DNA from 3 places in the Streptomyces sp. AK010 genome. Region 2 is predicted to be linked to each of the others. Evidence: riboswitches for the same ligand, from Rfam matches in the RefSeq annotation. Region 2 holds a riboswitch; each other region holds the start of a gene.

Region 1 (5,294 bases), on a different contig from region 2:
TGGTTCGGCGTGTCCGGTGCCGTCGAAGCCCGTCGCCGTCGCCGCGCCCGCGAGGGCGATCGTGGCGGCCGTACGGGCCTTGCTGCCACCCATCGAGCGCTGTCGGGGCTTGCGGTGCGCTGCCACCTGGAGGCCACGTCCTTTCCTCGACCGCCGGGGGTGCGTGCGGCCGCCGTGGGGAGCGGACGGGCGGCCTGCGCGTCCGGCGACGGCCCGCACAGGGGGAGCGGATCGCCGCCGGACTATTCGGCGGTGGTGTCCGACTGCCGCCCCTGGCCCGGGCGGCGGTGGGGAGCCGGGCACCTGGTGGAGGACGCTAAATGTCGCCGTACCGGGCCCGTGGCGGGTGTGCGGAAGTGACGTGAGAGGACCGACGGTGACCGTATGCGACCGTGGGCCCACCGATGCGCCGTCCACTTCACTCAGCGTGATGACCGATACGCCGGATTCCGAGCGAGTGACCGTGATCGGGTGCTATGAGGCGCATTTATGCATCAGTGGGCCGGTGTCGGGTGCCCCCGGAGCCCCTGATTAGGCTCCGGCCTCATGGACGTACTCATCCACCTCTTCGTCGGCCTCCACATCATCGGCATCGCCTCGCTTTTGGGTGGCTTCCTCACCCAGATGAAGGCGATGGGCGAGGGTACCGCCCGCTTCACCCCCGCGATGCTGCACGGCGCCTTCACGATGCTGGTCACCGGGGTGATCCTGGTCGGCCTCAACCAGGCCGACGACCAGTCCGTGAACAACCTGAAGATCGGCGTGAAGCTGGCCCTGCTGATCGTGATCCTCGGCCTGGTCTACGTGAAGCGGGACGACGAGAAGGTGGACAAGGGCCTCTTCGGCCTGGTGGGTCTGCTGACCACGGCGAACATCTTCATCGCCGTGCTCTGGACCTGACCCGGGAGCGCCGGGCGCCGGCCCGGGCGGAGGCGAGAGCCCAGGCGGTGCACCCGAGCCAGGCGGCCACCGCGATCCACAGCAGCACCTCCCCGGCGGCGTCGAGCCAGGCGACGTCGAGCGCGGCGGCGACCGCCAGGGTGGCCGCCGCCGTCACCACCGCGGCGAACACGGTCGCCCAGCGCCGCACGTCGTAGTCGTGCCGGGGCCAGAACAGCTCGGCGACGAGCAGGGCGACGCAGGCGATCAGCGCGAGCACGAGCAGCGTGACGGTCGTCGTGCGCAGGGTGCTGGTGTTCTCCTCGTTCCACAGGTACAGGCGCGAGCTGTCGGCGCTGAGGAGTTTCGCCCCGGCCAGGGAGGAGACGGCGAGGGCGCCGGCCGCGAGCCAGTGGTCCCCGCGCCCCTCCTCCACCTGCCGGGGCTGGAAGCGGAACAGGGCGAAGCAGTAGAGGGCGAGCCCCAGCCAGAACAGCACCAGGGCCGCGTGGGCGAGCCAGGCCGCCGAGTCCGCCGCGGCGAGCGTCGCGCCGAGCACGGCGAGCCCTTCGGTGGCCACGCAGCGCAGGAACACCGTTCCGCGCCGCCCCTGGGCCTCCGCGGTGAGCAGCACCGCCCAGAGCAGCATGGCGAGGGCCAGCAGGGCTTCGGCGAGGGCCTGCAGGCCTGCCGCGGAGAAGCCGGTGCCCAGGACGGCGGTCGCCGCCACGGTGGTGAGCGCGGCCGGCGTCTCCGCCCGCCACGCGCCGTGCCTCCGCTGGGCGAGGCCCGCGGCCGCCACCAGCCAGGCCGCGCAGGCCAGGCCGAGGGCGATGCGGGAGAGGACGTCGTATTCCGCCGAGTCGAGACCGACCGACACGATGCCGGTCGCCAGCGCATACGTCGCCCACCAGGTGGCAAACGGGGAGGGACCGGGCATAGCGCCGATGCTAGAGAGCGCCGCGCGGGTTACGGGAGGGGCACGCGCGTGTGCCCCTCAAAAACGTGGCGGGACTTCTCAGGCCGGGCGCACCACGCTGTGGATCGCGGACTCGCCGTCGTAGTAGATCGACTCCTCGCGCACGTACGTGCCGGGCTTCGGGGCGTGGATCATCATGCCGTTGCCGATGTAGATCCCGACGTGGGTGACGTCGTCGTAGAAGAAGACCAGGTCGCCGGGCCGGGCCTGGGAGAGCGGGACCGTGGTGCCGGCGTTCACCTGGTCGTAGGTCGTGCGCGGCAGGGTGACGCCCGCGGCCTTCCAGGCGGCCTGGGTGAGGCCGGAGCAGTCGTAGGAGCCGGGTCCGACCGCGCCCCACACGTACGGCTTGCCGATCTGGGCCCGGGCGAAGGCGAGCGCCTTGTCGGCCTTGGTGGCGTACGAGGAGTCGGCCGGTGCCGTCGAGGGGGACGAGCCGGAGCCAGACGAGGAGGGCCCGCTGTCCTGCTGCTGAGCCGCCTCCTCCTGCGCCTTCTGCTGCGCGGCCTGCTGCCGGGCCAGCTCGTCGGCCTTGCGGGCGGCCTCCGCCCGCTTCTCCTTCTCGATCGCCGCGAGCCGGGCCTTCTCCTCAACGGTCAGCTTCGACATCAGCTCACGCGCGTCGGCGAGCTTGCGCTGGACGGTGGCCTTGGCCGTCTTCAGGCCGTCCTGCGAGTCGGTGAGCGTCTCTAGGCTCTCGGTGGCCTCCTGGCGCTTCTTCATCGTCTCGGACTGCTGCGTGACGTAGTCGTCGACCGCGACCTTCTGGCGGCCGGTCATCCGGTCCATCAGCTGGGTCTGGTCGAAGTAGTCCTGCGGGGTGTCCGCGAGCAGGAACGTCGCGGTGTCCGGGGCGGCGGCGCCGGTGCGGTACTGGGCGGAGGCGAAGGAACCCAGCTCCTCGCGCGCCTCGTTGAGCTTCTGGGTGCGCTCGGCGACGTCGTCGAGGAGGGTGTCGGCGCGCTTGCGCTGCTTCGCGGTCTTCTCCTTGGCCGCGTTGTACTTGTCGGTCGCCGACTCGGCCTGGCGGTACAGGTCGTCGACCTTCTTCTCGACTTCCTCCAGGCTGGGCTTGTCGTCGGCCGCGGGGGCGGCGTTGGCCGACTGGGACAGCAGGGCCACGGAGGTGAGGGCCGCCGTGGCGAGGGCGGGGGTCCGTATGCCTGCCACGCGCGTACCCGTAGGACGCGACTTGCGGTGCGACGCCAAGGGAGGCGACTCCTTCCACGTTCCGCCTACCGAGTTAGCTGTCGGGTTCGGGCGGGTGGTTCGGAAGGTTTGCCCTACGGCCGTCTCCGTACAGGGAGTCGGGCCGATTCACCCCAGGTTCACGGTTGGGTCCCCGGCTCCGGCTGCCGCTGCGGCGTGCCGGACTCGGCGGAGGCCGCGCGGCCCGGCGACGTTCGCCGGTGGGGGTCATGCGGCCTGGTCGCACGGTAGCCAACTCGTGTGGCCCCTGTGAAGGTTGATGGGTGATATGCCCGATACATTTTCGTGACCTTACTCAAGAGCCTTGCCGATAGTGAGCGATCGAGGGGGATTGGTCGCGATTCATCCGCAATTGCGGGGGGCGTAGCAGTCCGTGATCATGCGGTCATGGAGGGCGACAAGAAGCCGTCGGTCGGTCGGCGGGAGCCCCGGCGCGGGGGCGATGTTCTCAGGGCGGCGGCGGGCTGTCAGTGGGGCGCCCTAGACTCGGAGAGCGATGAGCAGCCTCTTTGACGACAACTTCCTGGCGAACCTCCAGGCCCAGCGGGGCCCGGCCGACGAGCCCCCGCCGCCACCCGAGGACGATCACGTACCGGAGCCGATTCCGGACGATCTGTTCGGCGGGAAGTTCGACGCGCCCCCGGACCGGGACGCCTACTACCGCGACGGCGCCCCCCGCCCGGTGATCGACTCCGCCGCGCTGCTGGAAGGGCTGAACGACAACCAGCGCGCCGCCGTCGTCCACTCCGGCTCCCCCCTGCTCATCGTGGCCGGAGCCGGTTCCGGCAAGACCCGGGTGCTCACGCACCGCATCGCCCACCTGCTCGCCGAGCGGGACGTGCACCCGGGCCAGATCCTCGCGATCACCTTCACCAACAAGGCCGCCGGCGAGATGAAGGAACGCGTCGAGCAGCTCGTCGGCCCGCGCGCCAACGCCATGTGGGTCATGACCTTCCACAGCGCGTGCGTGCGCATCCTGCGCCGGGAGAGCAAGAAGCTCGGCTTCACCTCCTCCTTCTCGATCTACGACGCCGCCGACTCCAAGCGCCTGATGGCCCTGGTCTGCCGCGACCTGGACCTCGACCCCAAGCGCTTCCCGCCGAAGTCCTTCAGCGCCAAGATCAGCAACCTGAAGAACGAGCTGATCGACGAGGAGGACTTCGCCGCCCAGGCCACCGACGGCTTCGAGAAGACCCTCGCCCAGGCCTACGCCATGTACCAGTCGCGGCTGCGCGAGGCGAACGCCCTCGACTTCGACGACCTGATCATGACGACGGTCAACCTGCTGCGCGCCTTCCCGGACGTCGCCGAGCACTACCGCCGCCGCTTCCGCCATGTGCTGGTGGACGAGTACCAGGACACCAACCACGCCCAGTACGCCCTCGTCCGCGAGCTCGTCGGCACCTCCGAGCACCCCGTCGACGTCCCGCCCGAGGCGGAGGTCCCGCCCGCCGAGCTGTGCGTGGTGGGTGACGCCGACCAGTCGATCTACGCCTTCCGCGGCGCGACCATCCGCAACATCCTCCAGTTCGAGGAGGACTACCCGGACGCGACGACGATCCTGCTCGAGCAGAACTACCGCTCCACGCAGACGATCCTCAGCGCCGCCAACGCCGTCATCGAGCGCAACGAGTCCCGCCGCCCCAAGAACCTGTGGACCAACGCGGGCGCCGGTGCGCAGATCACCGGCTACGTCGCCGACACCGAGCACGACGAGGCGCAGTTCGTCGCCGAGGAGATAGACCGCCTCACCGACGCGGGCGACGCGAAGGCCGGCGACGTCGCGGTCTTCTACCGCACCAACGCCCAGTCCCGTGTCTTCGAAGAGATCTTCATCCGCGTCGGCCTGCCCTACAAGGTCGTCGGCGGCGTCCGCTTCTACGAGCGCAAGGAGGTCCGGGACGTCCTGGCCTACCTGCGCGTGCTCGCCAACCCCGAGGACTCGGTGCCGCTGCGCCGGATCCTCAACGTCCCCAAGCGGGGCATCGGCGACCGCGCCGAGGCGATGATCGACGCCCTGTCCCAGCGCGAGAAGATCAGCTTCCCGCAGGCGCTCAAGCGCGTCGACGAGGCGTACGGCATGGCCGCGCGCTCCACCAACGCCGTCAAGCGGTTCAACACGCTGATGGAGGACCTCCGCACCATCGTCGAGTCCGGCGCCGGACCGGCCACGGTGCTGGAGGCAGTCCTGGAGCGCACCGGCTACCTCGCCGAGCTCCAGGCCTCC
Region 2 (5,294 bases):
GCTCCTCGTACGAGTCGTCGGGCGGCGGGGTCTTCGTGCTGCGGCGGGCCATCGCTGCCGGCTCCTTCTGTTTCCTGGTCGCTCGCCTACGGGCACTGATGCCGGTGATGAGAGGCCGATCGTGCTCAATTTTCGGGCCTCCGCGCGCTCGCCCTCTCATCACCGGCGCGCCCTTCGGCTCGCTCATGCTGAAGCGTGAACGAGAACTGACGCGGACCATTGTGGACCGCCGCACTGACAACCGGGACCAGGACCCTGCCCGGGGCGGCTTGCGTGCTGTCGGGCCGAGGTCGCCGCCGGGAACTTCACCAGGGCTTCGCGCGCTTGCATACAGTGGCAGGACCGGCAGGAATCCGCGGTCTGAACAACCGCTCAGCGATCGAAGGGACGTACATGCCCATGGGTCACACGGCCACAGCCCAGGCAGGCTCCGGGGGCCTGACAGCGACCGAGCACCGCCTGGCCAACGGCCTGCGCGTGGTGCTCTCCGAGGACCACCTGACCCCGGTCGCGGCGGTGTGCCTCTGGTACGACGTCGGCTCGCGCCACGAAGTCAAGGGGCGTACCGGCCTGGCTCACCTTTTCGAGCACCTGATGTTCCAGGGATCCGCGCAGGTCAAGGGCAACGGCCACTTCGAGCTCGTCCAGGGCGCGGGTGGCTCGCTGAACGGCACGACCAGCTTCGAGCGGACCAACTACTTCGAGACCATGCCCACACACCAGCTGGAGCTCGCCCTCTGGCTGGAGGCCGACCGCATGGGCTCGCTGCTGGCCGCACTCGACGACGAGTCGATGGAGAACCAGCGGGACGTCGTCAAGAACGAGCGCCGCCAGCGCTACGACAACGTCCCCTACGGCACCGCCTTCGAGAAGCTGACCGCCCTCGCCTACCCGGAGGGCCACCCCTACCACCACACCCCGATCGGCTCGATGGCCGACCTGGACGCCGCGACCCTGGAGGACGCGCGCGCGTTCTTCCGCACCTACTACGCGCCGAACAACGCCGTGCTCTCCGTGGTCGGCGACATCGACCCGGATCAGACGCTCGCCTGGGTCGAGAAGTACTTCGGCTCCATCCCCGGTCACGACGGCAAGCCCGCCCCGCGCGACGGGGCGCTTCCGGAGACCATCGGCGAGCAGCTGCGCGAGATCGTCGAGGAGGACGTCCCGGCCCGCGCCCTGATGGCCGCCTACCGGCTGCCGCACGACGGCACGCGCGCGTGCGACGCGGCCGACCTGGCCCTCACCGTCCTCGGCGGCGGCGAGTCCTCCCGCCTCTACAACCGGCTCGTGCGCCGCGACCGTACGGCCGTGGCGGCCGGCTTCGGCCTGCTGCGGCTCGCCGGGGCGCCCTCCCTGGGGTGGCTGGACGTGAAGACGTCCGGTGACGTGGAGGTTCCGGTCATCGAGACCGCCATCGACGAGGAGCTCGCCCGGTTCGCCGAGGAGGGCCCCACGCCCGAGGAGATGGAGCGCGCCCAGGCCCAGTTGGAGCGCGAGTGGCTGGACCGGCTCGGTACGGTCGCGGGCCGCGCCGACGAACTGTGCCGGTACGCCGTGCTCTTCGGCGACCCGCAGCTCGCCCTGACCGCCGTCCAGCGCGTGCTGGAGATCACGGCCGAGGAGGTCCAGGAGGTCGCCAAGGCCCGCCTGCGACCCGACAACCGCGCGGTGCTCGTCTACGAGCCCGTCGCCGACGAGACCGCCGGCACCACCGACGACACCGCAGCCGCGGCCGACGAGAACGAGGAGGCGGCCAAGTGACCGAGCTCGCCACGATGGACTTCCACCCCCGGCCGCAGGCGGGCGACGCCCGGCCGTGGGCCTTCCCGGCCCCCGAGCGCGGCACGCTCGACAACGGCCTGACGGTGCTGCGCTGCCATCGTCCCGGCCAGCAGGTCGTCGCCGTGGAGGTGCTGCTGGACGCCCCCTTGGAAGCCGAGCCGGCCGGACTCGACGGTGTGGCCACGATCATGGCCCGGGCCTTCTCCGAGGGCACCGACAAGCACTCCGCCGAGGATTTCGCCGCGGAACTGGAGCGCGCCGGTGCCACCCTCGACGCGCACGCCGACCACCCCGGTGTCCGGCTCAGCCTGGAGGTGCCCGCCTCCCGGCTCACCAAGGGCCTGGGTCTGATCGCCGACGCCCTGAGGGCGCCCGCCTTCGCCGACAGCGAGGTCGAGCGGCTGGTCAACAACCGCCTCGACGAGATCCCGCACGAGTTGGCCAACCCCTCCCGCCGCGGCGCCAAGGAGCTCTCCAAGGAGCTGTTCCCGGCGGACGCGCGCATGTCGCGGCCCCGGCAGGGCAGCGAGGAGACCGTCGCCGCCATCGACTCCGCGGCTGTACGCGCCTTCTACGAGAAGCACGTCCGCCCCGCCACGGCCACCGTCGTGGTCGTCGGCGACCTCACCGGCATCGATCTGGACGCCCTGCTCGGGGACACGCTGGGCGCCTGGACGGGCTCCTCGGCCGAGCCACGTCCCGTGCCTCCGGTCACCGCCGACGACACTGGCCGGGTCGTCATCGTGGACCGCCCGGGCGCCGTCCAGACGCAGCTGCTGATCGGCCGGATCGGGCCGGACCGGCACGACCGCGTATGGCCCGCGCAGGTGCTCGGCACGTACTGCCTCGGCGGCACCCTCACCTCCCGCCTGGACCGTGTCCTGCGCGAGGAGAAGGGCTACACCTACGGCGTACGGGCGTTCGGCCAGGTCCTCAGGTCCGCCCCGGACGGCACGGGTGCCGCGATGCTCGCCATAAGCGGCTCCGTCGACACCCCCAACACCGGTCCCGCCCTCCAGGACCTCTGGACGGTGCTGCGCACCCTCGCCGCCGAGGGACTGACCGACGCCGAGCGGGACGTCGCCGTGCAGAACCTGGTGGGTGTGGCGCCGCTGAAGTACGAGACGGCGGCGGCCGTCGCGAGCACGCTGGCCGACCAGGTCGAGCAGCACCTCCCCGACGACTACCAGGCCACGCTGTACCGGCAGCTCGCCGCGACCGGCACCGTGGAGGCCACCGCGGCGGCCGTGAGCGCCTTCCCGGTGGACCGTCTGGTGACCGTCCTCGTCGGTGACGCGGCGCAGATCAAGGCGCCGGTCGAGGCCCTCGGCATCGGCGAAGTCACCGTCGTCGCCGCCGAGTAGCGGCACGCGGAACGACACGCGCTCAGGGGCCCTGGTTTGTCTTCAAAGGCACCAGGGCCCCTGTATGCCCGAATTGGGATGGGAGTTGCCTGTCTGCCCTGTGGGATGCGCTACAAAAGCCGGGTTTCGTTTGGGAATTGAAAGTGGCGCCGCTTAGCGTCATCCGGGCTGTTCGTCAGGTAGTGCGCCGCACCCGCGGCACCGGACAGTCATCGCCGAGTCCCCGTACGGCGCGAGCCAGGGGAGCCGGGGACCCATCGCAGTCCCTGGGGTGAATCGGGCGCCCGCGCGAGTCGCGAGGGAGTCCGTAGGAGACCTTCCTGCTCCGAACCCGTCAGCTAACCCGGTAGGCGAGAGGGAAGGAAAGGACCAGCCACCACATGGCGTTCACTCGCGCCACCGGGAAGCACCGTCGTCCCAGCAGGATGCAGCGCTCCACCGCCCGCGCGGCGGGCGTCGCGGCCCTCGCCACCACCGGCGTGATCGGCACCGTGGCGGCCCCCGCTGCCTTCGCCGCCGAGCCCAGCGCCGAGCAGACCGGCCTCACGCCGGTCGTCATCACCATGGGCGACACCGTGGCCCAGCAGATCGACGCCCAGGCGCTCGCGCAGCAGCACGCCGCCGACGAGGCCGCCGCCAAGCAGAAGGCCGAGGAGGCCGCCCGCAAGCGGGCCGCCGAACTCGCCGAGCGGGCCAAGGAGGCGGCCGAGAAGGCCCGCGAGGCCAAGGAGCGCGCCGCCCGCGAGGCCGAGCGCAAGCGCCTCAACTCCTTCGTGCCCCCGATCTCCGGCTCGTACGTCTCCACCAGCTACAAGGCCAGCAGCGGTCTGTGGTCCTCCGGCAGCCACACCGGCGTCGACTTCCACGCCGCCAGCGGCACCTCCGTCCACGCGGTCGGCGCGGGCACCGTCGTCGAGGCCGGCTGGGGCGGCTCCTACGGCAACCAGGTCGTGATCAAGATGAACGACGGGACGTACACCCAGTACGGTCACCTGTCCTCCATCGGCGTCTCGGTGGGCCAGCAGGTCACCCCGGGCCAGCAGATCGCCCTGTCCGGCGCGACCGGCAACGTCACCGGCCCGCACCTGCACTTCGAGGCCCGCACCAGCCCCGAGTACGGCTCGGACATCGACCCGGTCGCCTACCTCCGCTCGCACGGCGTGAGTGTCTGACCGCAACCTCTCCGCTTCCCCCGAAAGCCCCGGCTCCCCGAGCCGGGGCTTTTCGCCGTTTACGGCCCCCCGCTGTCCAAAAAATATCCATGGATTGTCGCCTGCCGTCGGAAATTCCGGCTCATTGCAATAGAGTCACGGAACGCACGCCGCTCGTCGGCGTTTCACGGGGATTAAGCGGAGGTCGGTCATGCGTATTCCCGCGCACTCGGTGTGCACGGCCATCCGGGACGACATCGTCGCGGGTGTCCACGCACGCGGCAGCCGGCTCACCGAGGAACTCCTCGCACGCCGCTACGGCGTCTCGCGGGTGCCCGTCCGGGAGGCGCTGCGCACGCTCGAGGCCGAGGGTTTCGTGGTGACCCGCCGGCACGCGGGCGCGTGCGTGGCGGAACCCACCGAGCAGGAGGCCGGCGACCTGCTGGAGATGCGCATGCTGCTGGAGCCGCTCGGTGCGGCCCGCGCCGCCCAGCGCCGCACCGAGGCGCATCTGAAGGTCCTGCGCGGCCTCGTCCGGCTGGGCCAGGAGCGGGCCCGCCGCGGGAACAGTGACGACCTGCGCTCTCTCGGCGGCTGGTTCCACGAGACGCTCGCCCAGGCCTCCGGCAGCCCCGCGCTGACCTCGATGCTCACCCAGCTCCGCCACAAGATCGCCTGGATGTACGCCGTGGAGGCGCCGGCCAGCCCGGTGGAGTCCTGGACCGAGCACGGCGCGATCGTGGACGCGGTGGCGCGCGGGGACGGCGAGCGCGCGCGGGCGGTCACGGCGCTGCACACCGAGCGCGCCAAGGGCGCGCACCGCCTGCGGTTCGGCTCCGCCCAGGAACGCGCCGACCGTGTGAGGAACTCGCAACATCCCGTAAACACAGCGAGCCCGCGGCATTAACACGGCGGCCGTATACAAAGAGCAGTCAATTCCCGGGGGCTTATTTCCGCTGCCCGGATTCTCGGAATTCCAGGCAACGTGGACCGG
Region 3 (5,294 bases), on a different contig from region 2:
GGCCACGACGACTCGGGCCTGCTGATGCTGGGCACGGGGGAGTCGTACACGACCCCCGTCTTCGCCGGGCTCTGGAGCGACGGCGGATTCGGCGGGGCCAGCCGCGCCTGGCACGCCTACCAGCGGGCGCACGTCGTCCCGGACGCCGAGCGGGACCGGCCGGTGCTGTTCAACTCCTGGGAGGCCACGGAGTTCGACATCTCCGAGGAGCAGCAGCGGGCGCTCGCGGAGCGGGCCGCGGCCATGGGCGTCGAGCTGTTCGTGGTCGACGACGGCTGGTTCGGGGCGCGCACCAGCGACCGGGCCGGACTCGGCGACTGGACCCCCAACCCCGACCGCTTCCCGGGCGGGCTGCAGCCGCTCGCCGACCATGTGCACGGCCTGGGCATGCAGTTCGGGATCTGGGCCGAGCCCGAGATGGTCAACCCGGACAGCGACCTGTACCGCGCGCACCCCGACTGGGTCCAGTACCAACCAGGACGAAAGCGGACTGAATTCCGCAATCAGCTCGTACTCAACCTCGCCCGCGAGGACGTCCGGGAGTACCTCTGGGAGCAGCTCGACGGGCTTCTCTCCAGCGCTCCCGTCGACTACGTCAAGTGGGACTTCAACCGCTGCTTCACCGACGCCGGCTGGCCGGACGACCCCTACCCGCAGCGGCTGTGGGTCGACCACGTGCACGGCCTGTACGCCCTGCTGGACCGGCTGCGGGCCGCCCACCCGGGCGTGGCCTTCGAGTCCTGCTCGGGCGGCGGCGGCCGGATCGACCTCGGCGTGCTGAGCCGCACGGACCAGGTGTGGACCTCGGACAACACCGACCCGCTGGACCGGCTCGCCATCCAGCACGGCTTCAGCCAGATCCACCCGGCCCGGGTCATGGCCGCCTGGGTCACCGACAGCCCGAACGCCATGCTCAACCAGCGGGCCAGCTCCCTGCGGTTCCGGTTCGTCAGCGCCATGGCCGGGGTGCTCGGCGTCGGCGGCGACCTCACGCGGTGGACACAGGATGAGCTCGCCGAGGCGCGGGAGTGGGTGGCGCTCTACAAGGAGATCCGGTCCGTGGTACAGCGCGGAGACCTGTACCGGCTGCGTCCCCCGGAGGGCGGGGTCAGTGCCGTGCAGTACGTCCTCGGTGACGAGGCCGTCGTCCTCGCCTGGCTCCAGGCGCAGCGCTACGGCGAGCCCGTGCCGGCGCTCCGGCTGCGTGGCCTCGATCCGTCAGCCTCGTACGAATGCCTCAAAACGGGCGAAGTTCACCGAGGGGCCGTACTACTGCATCACGGACTTCGCGTCGGTCTGCGCGGGGATTTGGATGCCGCGGTCGTCCGACTTAAGCGGAAGTAGTCGTTCTGTCCGAATAGGGAGCTTGGGCCGCTAAGGGATAACGTGCCCCGATCGTAAAGGAGATGAGGTCGGGGTGCGTGACCATCGTCATATTCGTGACGATGTGTTGTCGCCGTGTTCACGTAATTCTGGCGTTATTCAGGCCCCTTGAGGAATGCCGGAGATCGGTAATCCACGCTCGGTGACGGCGTTTGTGCCGACGCGTCAGGGGGAAACACCGTCGCGCGCAACCGCGAGCTTGTCCCATTGCGTCTCGGTCGCTTACGTTCCACACCAATCCGGACGGACGCCTAATCCTGCCGCCGCCCGGAGTCCGCACACACTGACCCGACGTACGGCAGGAGCGGGGGACCCACAGGTAAGACGCCTGTTCCGGTTCCCGGAACGGCTTGGGGTTAAGTCGCGCCACGGCGCGGCCGGGCATCTCCAGCTCGCACCCGACAGCTCACCTCGCAGGCGCCGGAGAGGAATTCGCCATGCCCGCGAACGGTAAGCACCGCCGTCCCAAGACCCAGCGTTTCACCCGCTCCATCGCCGTCGCCGGAACCGGCGGGGCCGCCCTCGCCCTGCCGCTCATGGGGGCCGCCGGCGCCCACGCCGCCACCCCGCAGTCGGCTCCCGAAAAGACCGTCCAGTCCGCTCCGGCCGCCGGGAAGAAGGCCGCAGAAAAGGCCAACGGCGCCCGCACGTACACCGTGAAGGCCGGCGACTATCTCGCGAAGATCGCCGACGACCAGAACGTCAGCGGCGGCTGGAAGAAGCTCTACTCGGACAACCGCGACGCCGTCGGCTCCGACCCGTCGCTGATCCACCCGGGCCTGAAGCTGTCGATCGGCAAGAAGGCCGCGAGCGCGCCGAAGGCCTCGGCCCCGGCGGCTCCGAAGGCCTCGGCCCAGAAGTCGTCCGCTGTCGAGTCGGCCCCGAAGGCGGAGACCGCCGCCAAGCCGGCCGCCGCCAAGCCCGCGGCCGAGAGCAACTCCAGCGGCTACACCCTCCCGGTGGACGGTGCCACCGTCGGCACCCCGTACCACATGTCCGGCAGCATGTGGTCCAGCGGCTACCACACCGGTGTCGACTTCGTCGTTCCGACCGGCACCTCCCTCAAGGCCGTCGGTGCGGGCGAGGTCGTCTCCGCCGGCTGGGGCGGCGCGTACGGCAACCAGGTCGTCATCAAGCTGAACGACGGCCACTACGCCCAGTACGCCCACCTGTCCCAGCTCTCCGTCTCGGCCGGCCAGACTGTGACGGCCGGGCAGCAGGTCGGCCTGTCGGGCGCCACCGGCAACGTGACCGGACCGCACCTGCACTTCGAGATCCGCACCACGCCGGACTACGGTTCCGACGTCGACCCGGTCGCCTTCCTGCGCTCGCACGGCGTCTCCGTCGGCTGACCGACCGCACGACCACCTGCCTGACACGCCTCCGAAGGCCGGACCCCGATCCCCGGGTCCGGCCTTCGGTGCGTGCGGGCGCCTATCACCGAGAAGGGCCGCCCGTCACCCCGAGGGATCGACAGGCGGCGGCAGTTGGGGCAGAGTGATCCGGCCGGGGTGCAAGCGCTTTCCCGAGCCTTCCCGGCCGACCCCGAGGAGCTGTGTCACCGTGCCGACCACCCGCAGGGCGTTCGGAGCCCTGGCCGCCGGAGCCGCCCTGGCGGCCCTCGCCCCCACGGCCACCGCGCACGCCGCGACCCGCCGGCGCAGCCTCATCGCCCACGACGACTTCTGCCACGGCCTCGGGCAATGGGCGACCGAACTCCAAGGCGGCGGCACCGTCACCGCCTCCCGGGGCACCCTGGAGATCGACGTACCGAGCGGCGCGACCGTCTGGTTCAGGCAGCGGCTCGAAGGGCCGTACCTGCTCGAGTACACCGCGATCCCTGTCTCCGAGGGCGGGGTCAACGACCGGGTCTCGGACCTCAACAACTTCTGGAACGCGACCGACGTCCGCTCCCCGCACGACCTCTTCGCGACCCCACGCGGCGGGGCCCTCGACGAGTACGACCACCTCACGACGTACTACGCGGGCTACGGCGCCAACCACAACACCACGACCCGGCTGCGCCGTTACGTCGGCGAACCCGGTGTCCGCCCCCTGGTCTTCGACTACACCGAGCCGCTGCTCGTCCCGGGCGAGCCGAACCGGGTCAGGATCGTCTCCGACGGCTCCACGGTCCAGTGGTGGAACAACGGCCGGCTCGTCTTCGACCACACCGACCCGCAGCCGTACACGAGTGGGCACTTCGCCTTCCGGACCGTCTGGAGCCATTTCCGGATCAGCGGGTTCCGGGTCTGGCGGCTCACCCCGAAACAGCCCTGACCAGCGGTGTATTCCGAAGTTGGCGAACACTTTAGGAGTGGCTTATCTCACCGCCCGTCAACCCTTTCCTACGGTCGCGTAGGTCACATTCGAAGGTGAATCATGAGCGGTTGTGGCAGACGATTCGAAGAGTGACAGCAGAGCAGTGATCGGGTCGTACGTGGCGCTGGGGGACAGCTTCACCGAGGGCGTCGGTGATCCCGGCCCCGACGGCGCGTTCGTCGGCTGGGCCGACCGGTTCGCCGTCCTGCTCGCCGACCGCAGGCCCGAGGGCGACTTCCAGTACACCAATCTCGCCGTACGCGGAAAGCTCCTCGACCAGATCGTGGCGGACCAGGTTCCGCGGGCCGTGGAGATGGCCCCGGACCTCGTCTCGTTCTGTGCCGGGGGCAACGACATCATCCGGCCCGGCACCGACCCGGACGAGGTGGCCGAGCGTTTCGAACGGGCGCTGGCCCAGCTCGCCGCCGTGTCCGGCACGGTCATGGTGACGACCGGGTTCGACACCCGTGGCGTGCCCGTGCTGAAGCACCTGCGCGGCAAGATCGCCACGTACAACGGACACGTCCGGGCCATCGCCGACCGGTACGGCTGCCCGGTCCTGGACCTGTGGTCCCTGCGCAGCGTGCAGGACCGCAGGGCCTGGGACGCCGACCGGTTGCACCTGTCGCCCGAGGGGCACACGCGCGTGGCGCTCCGCGCGGGCCAGGTGCTCGGCCTCGACGTACCGGCCGACCCCGAGCAGGCGTGGCCCCCGCTGCCCCCGCGCGGCGCTCTCGACATGCGGCGGGACAACGTCGCCTGGGCGCGGGAGTTCCTGGTTCCGTGGATCGGGCGCCGGCTGCGCGGGGAGTCGTCGGGCGACCATGTGACGGCCAAGGGGGCGCTGTCACCGGACGACATCAGGACGTGGATCGCGTCCGTGGCGTGAGAGCCGCTTCTGCGCGTGCGGGCCGTGCCGGGTGGGATCCCGGCACGGCCCGCACGCGCAGAAGCCCGGGTATCCGGGGCGGGCCGGGCGGGCCGCGCAGGCCGCGGGTGCCGGGCGGGCCGACGGCGGGCACGGGCAACGCGGAGGTACGGATACGGCGGACGGCCCCGGAAGGCCCCGGCCCCGTGGTTCGGGCCGCCGACCGGGCGGGCCGGGGATGCCGGGCGTCAGCGGGGCCGCTGTCGCTGTCGTTGTCGTTGTCGTTGTCGAGAGACCGTCATCAGGACGTCGGCCGCTCCTGTGCCAGGCCCAACTCGCGGGCCAGCGCCTCCTCCACCCACTCCTGCGCCCGCGCTCGCGGCACCGCGCCGGCGTAAGACGTCAGCTGCACGGCGAGACCGTCGAGGAGGGCGGTGAGCCGGAAGGCCGTGCCGGCCGGGTCCGGGCAGCGGAACTCGCCTGCCGCCACGCCCTCCGCGATGACCTCGGCGAGCGCCGCCTTCCACTGCCGGTCGAGGTCCTGGGCGACCTCCCGCAGCACGGGGTCGCGCAGCGCCGCCGCCCAGCCCTCGATCCACAGCCGCCAGCCCTTGGCCTGCCCGGTGGGGGCGTACCACCGCACAGCCGACCGCAGCCGGCGCAGCGCCGGTGAACGGCGGCCGAGCAGCTTGCGCAGATGCGCCAGGTCGCCCTCCGCCGC

What was found. A riboswitch is a leader RNA that binds a small molecule or an ion and turns the genes downstream of it on or off. The one in region 2 is predicted to bind cyclic di-AMP.
Region 1: another riboswitch for cyclic di-AMP. It lies ahead of HDC93_RS34015 (C40 family peptidase); the one in region 2 lies ahead of HDC93_RS28235 (M23 family metallopeptidase).
Region 3: another riboswitch for cyclic di-AMP. It lies ahead of HDC93_RS01200 (LysM peptidoglycan-binding domain-containing M23 family metallopeptidase); the one in region 2 lies ahead of HDC93_RS28235 (M23 family metallopeptidase).

Annotation. Positions count from the first base shown of each region.
Region 1 covers NZ_JACHCX010000027.1:14,679-19,972, reverse strand. The annotation lists gene HDC93_RS34030 (C40 family peptidase) at 1-126, opposite strand, end outside; gene HDC93_RS34025 (hypothetical protein) at 547-900, shown strand; gene HDC93_RS34020 (hypothetical protein) at 878-1,819, opposite strand; gene HDC93_RS34015 (C40 family peptidase) at 1,898-3,067, opposite strand; cyclic di-AMP (ydaO/yuaA leader) riboswitch at 3,075-3,248, opposite strand; gene pcrA (DNA helicase PcrA) at 3,564-5,294, shown strand, end outside.
Region 2 covers NZ_JACHCX010000017.1:62,273-67,566, reverse strand. The annotation lists gene HDC93_RS28250 (DNA topoisomerase (ATP-hydrolyzing) subunit A) at 1-52, opposite strand, end outside; gene HDC93_RS28245 (pitrilysin family protein) at 394-1,764, shown strand; gene HDC93_RS28240 (pitrilysin family protein) at 1,761-3,149, shown strand; cyclic di-AMP (ydaO/yuaA leader) riboswitch at 3,353-3,517, shown strand; gene HDC93_RS28235 (M23 family metallopeptidase) at 3,530-4,321, shown strand; gene HDC93_RS28230 (GntR family transcriptional regulator) at 4,512-5,207, shown strand.
Region 3 covers NZ_JACHCX010000001.1:247,555-252,848, reverse strand. The annotation lists gene HDC93_RS01205 (alpha-galactosidase) at 1-1,344, shown strand, start outside; cyclic di-AMP (ydaO/yuaA leader) riboswitch at 1,655-1,816, shown strand; gene HDC93_RS01200 (LysM peptidoglycan-binding domain-containing M23 family metallopeptidase) at 1,821-2,735, shown strand; gene HDC93_RS01195 (DUF6250 domain-containing protein) at 2,947-3,663, shown strand; gene HDC93_RS01190 (SGNH/GDSL hydrolase family protein) at 3,809-4,594, shown strand; gene HDC93_RS01185 (TetR/AcrR family transcriptional regulator) at 4,875-5,294, opposite strand, start outside.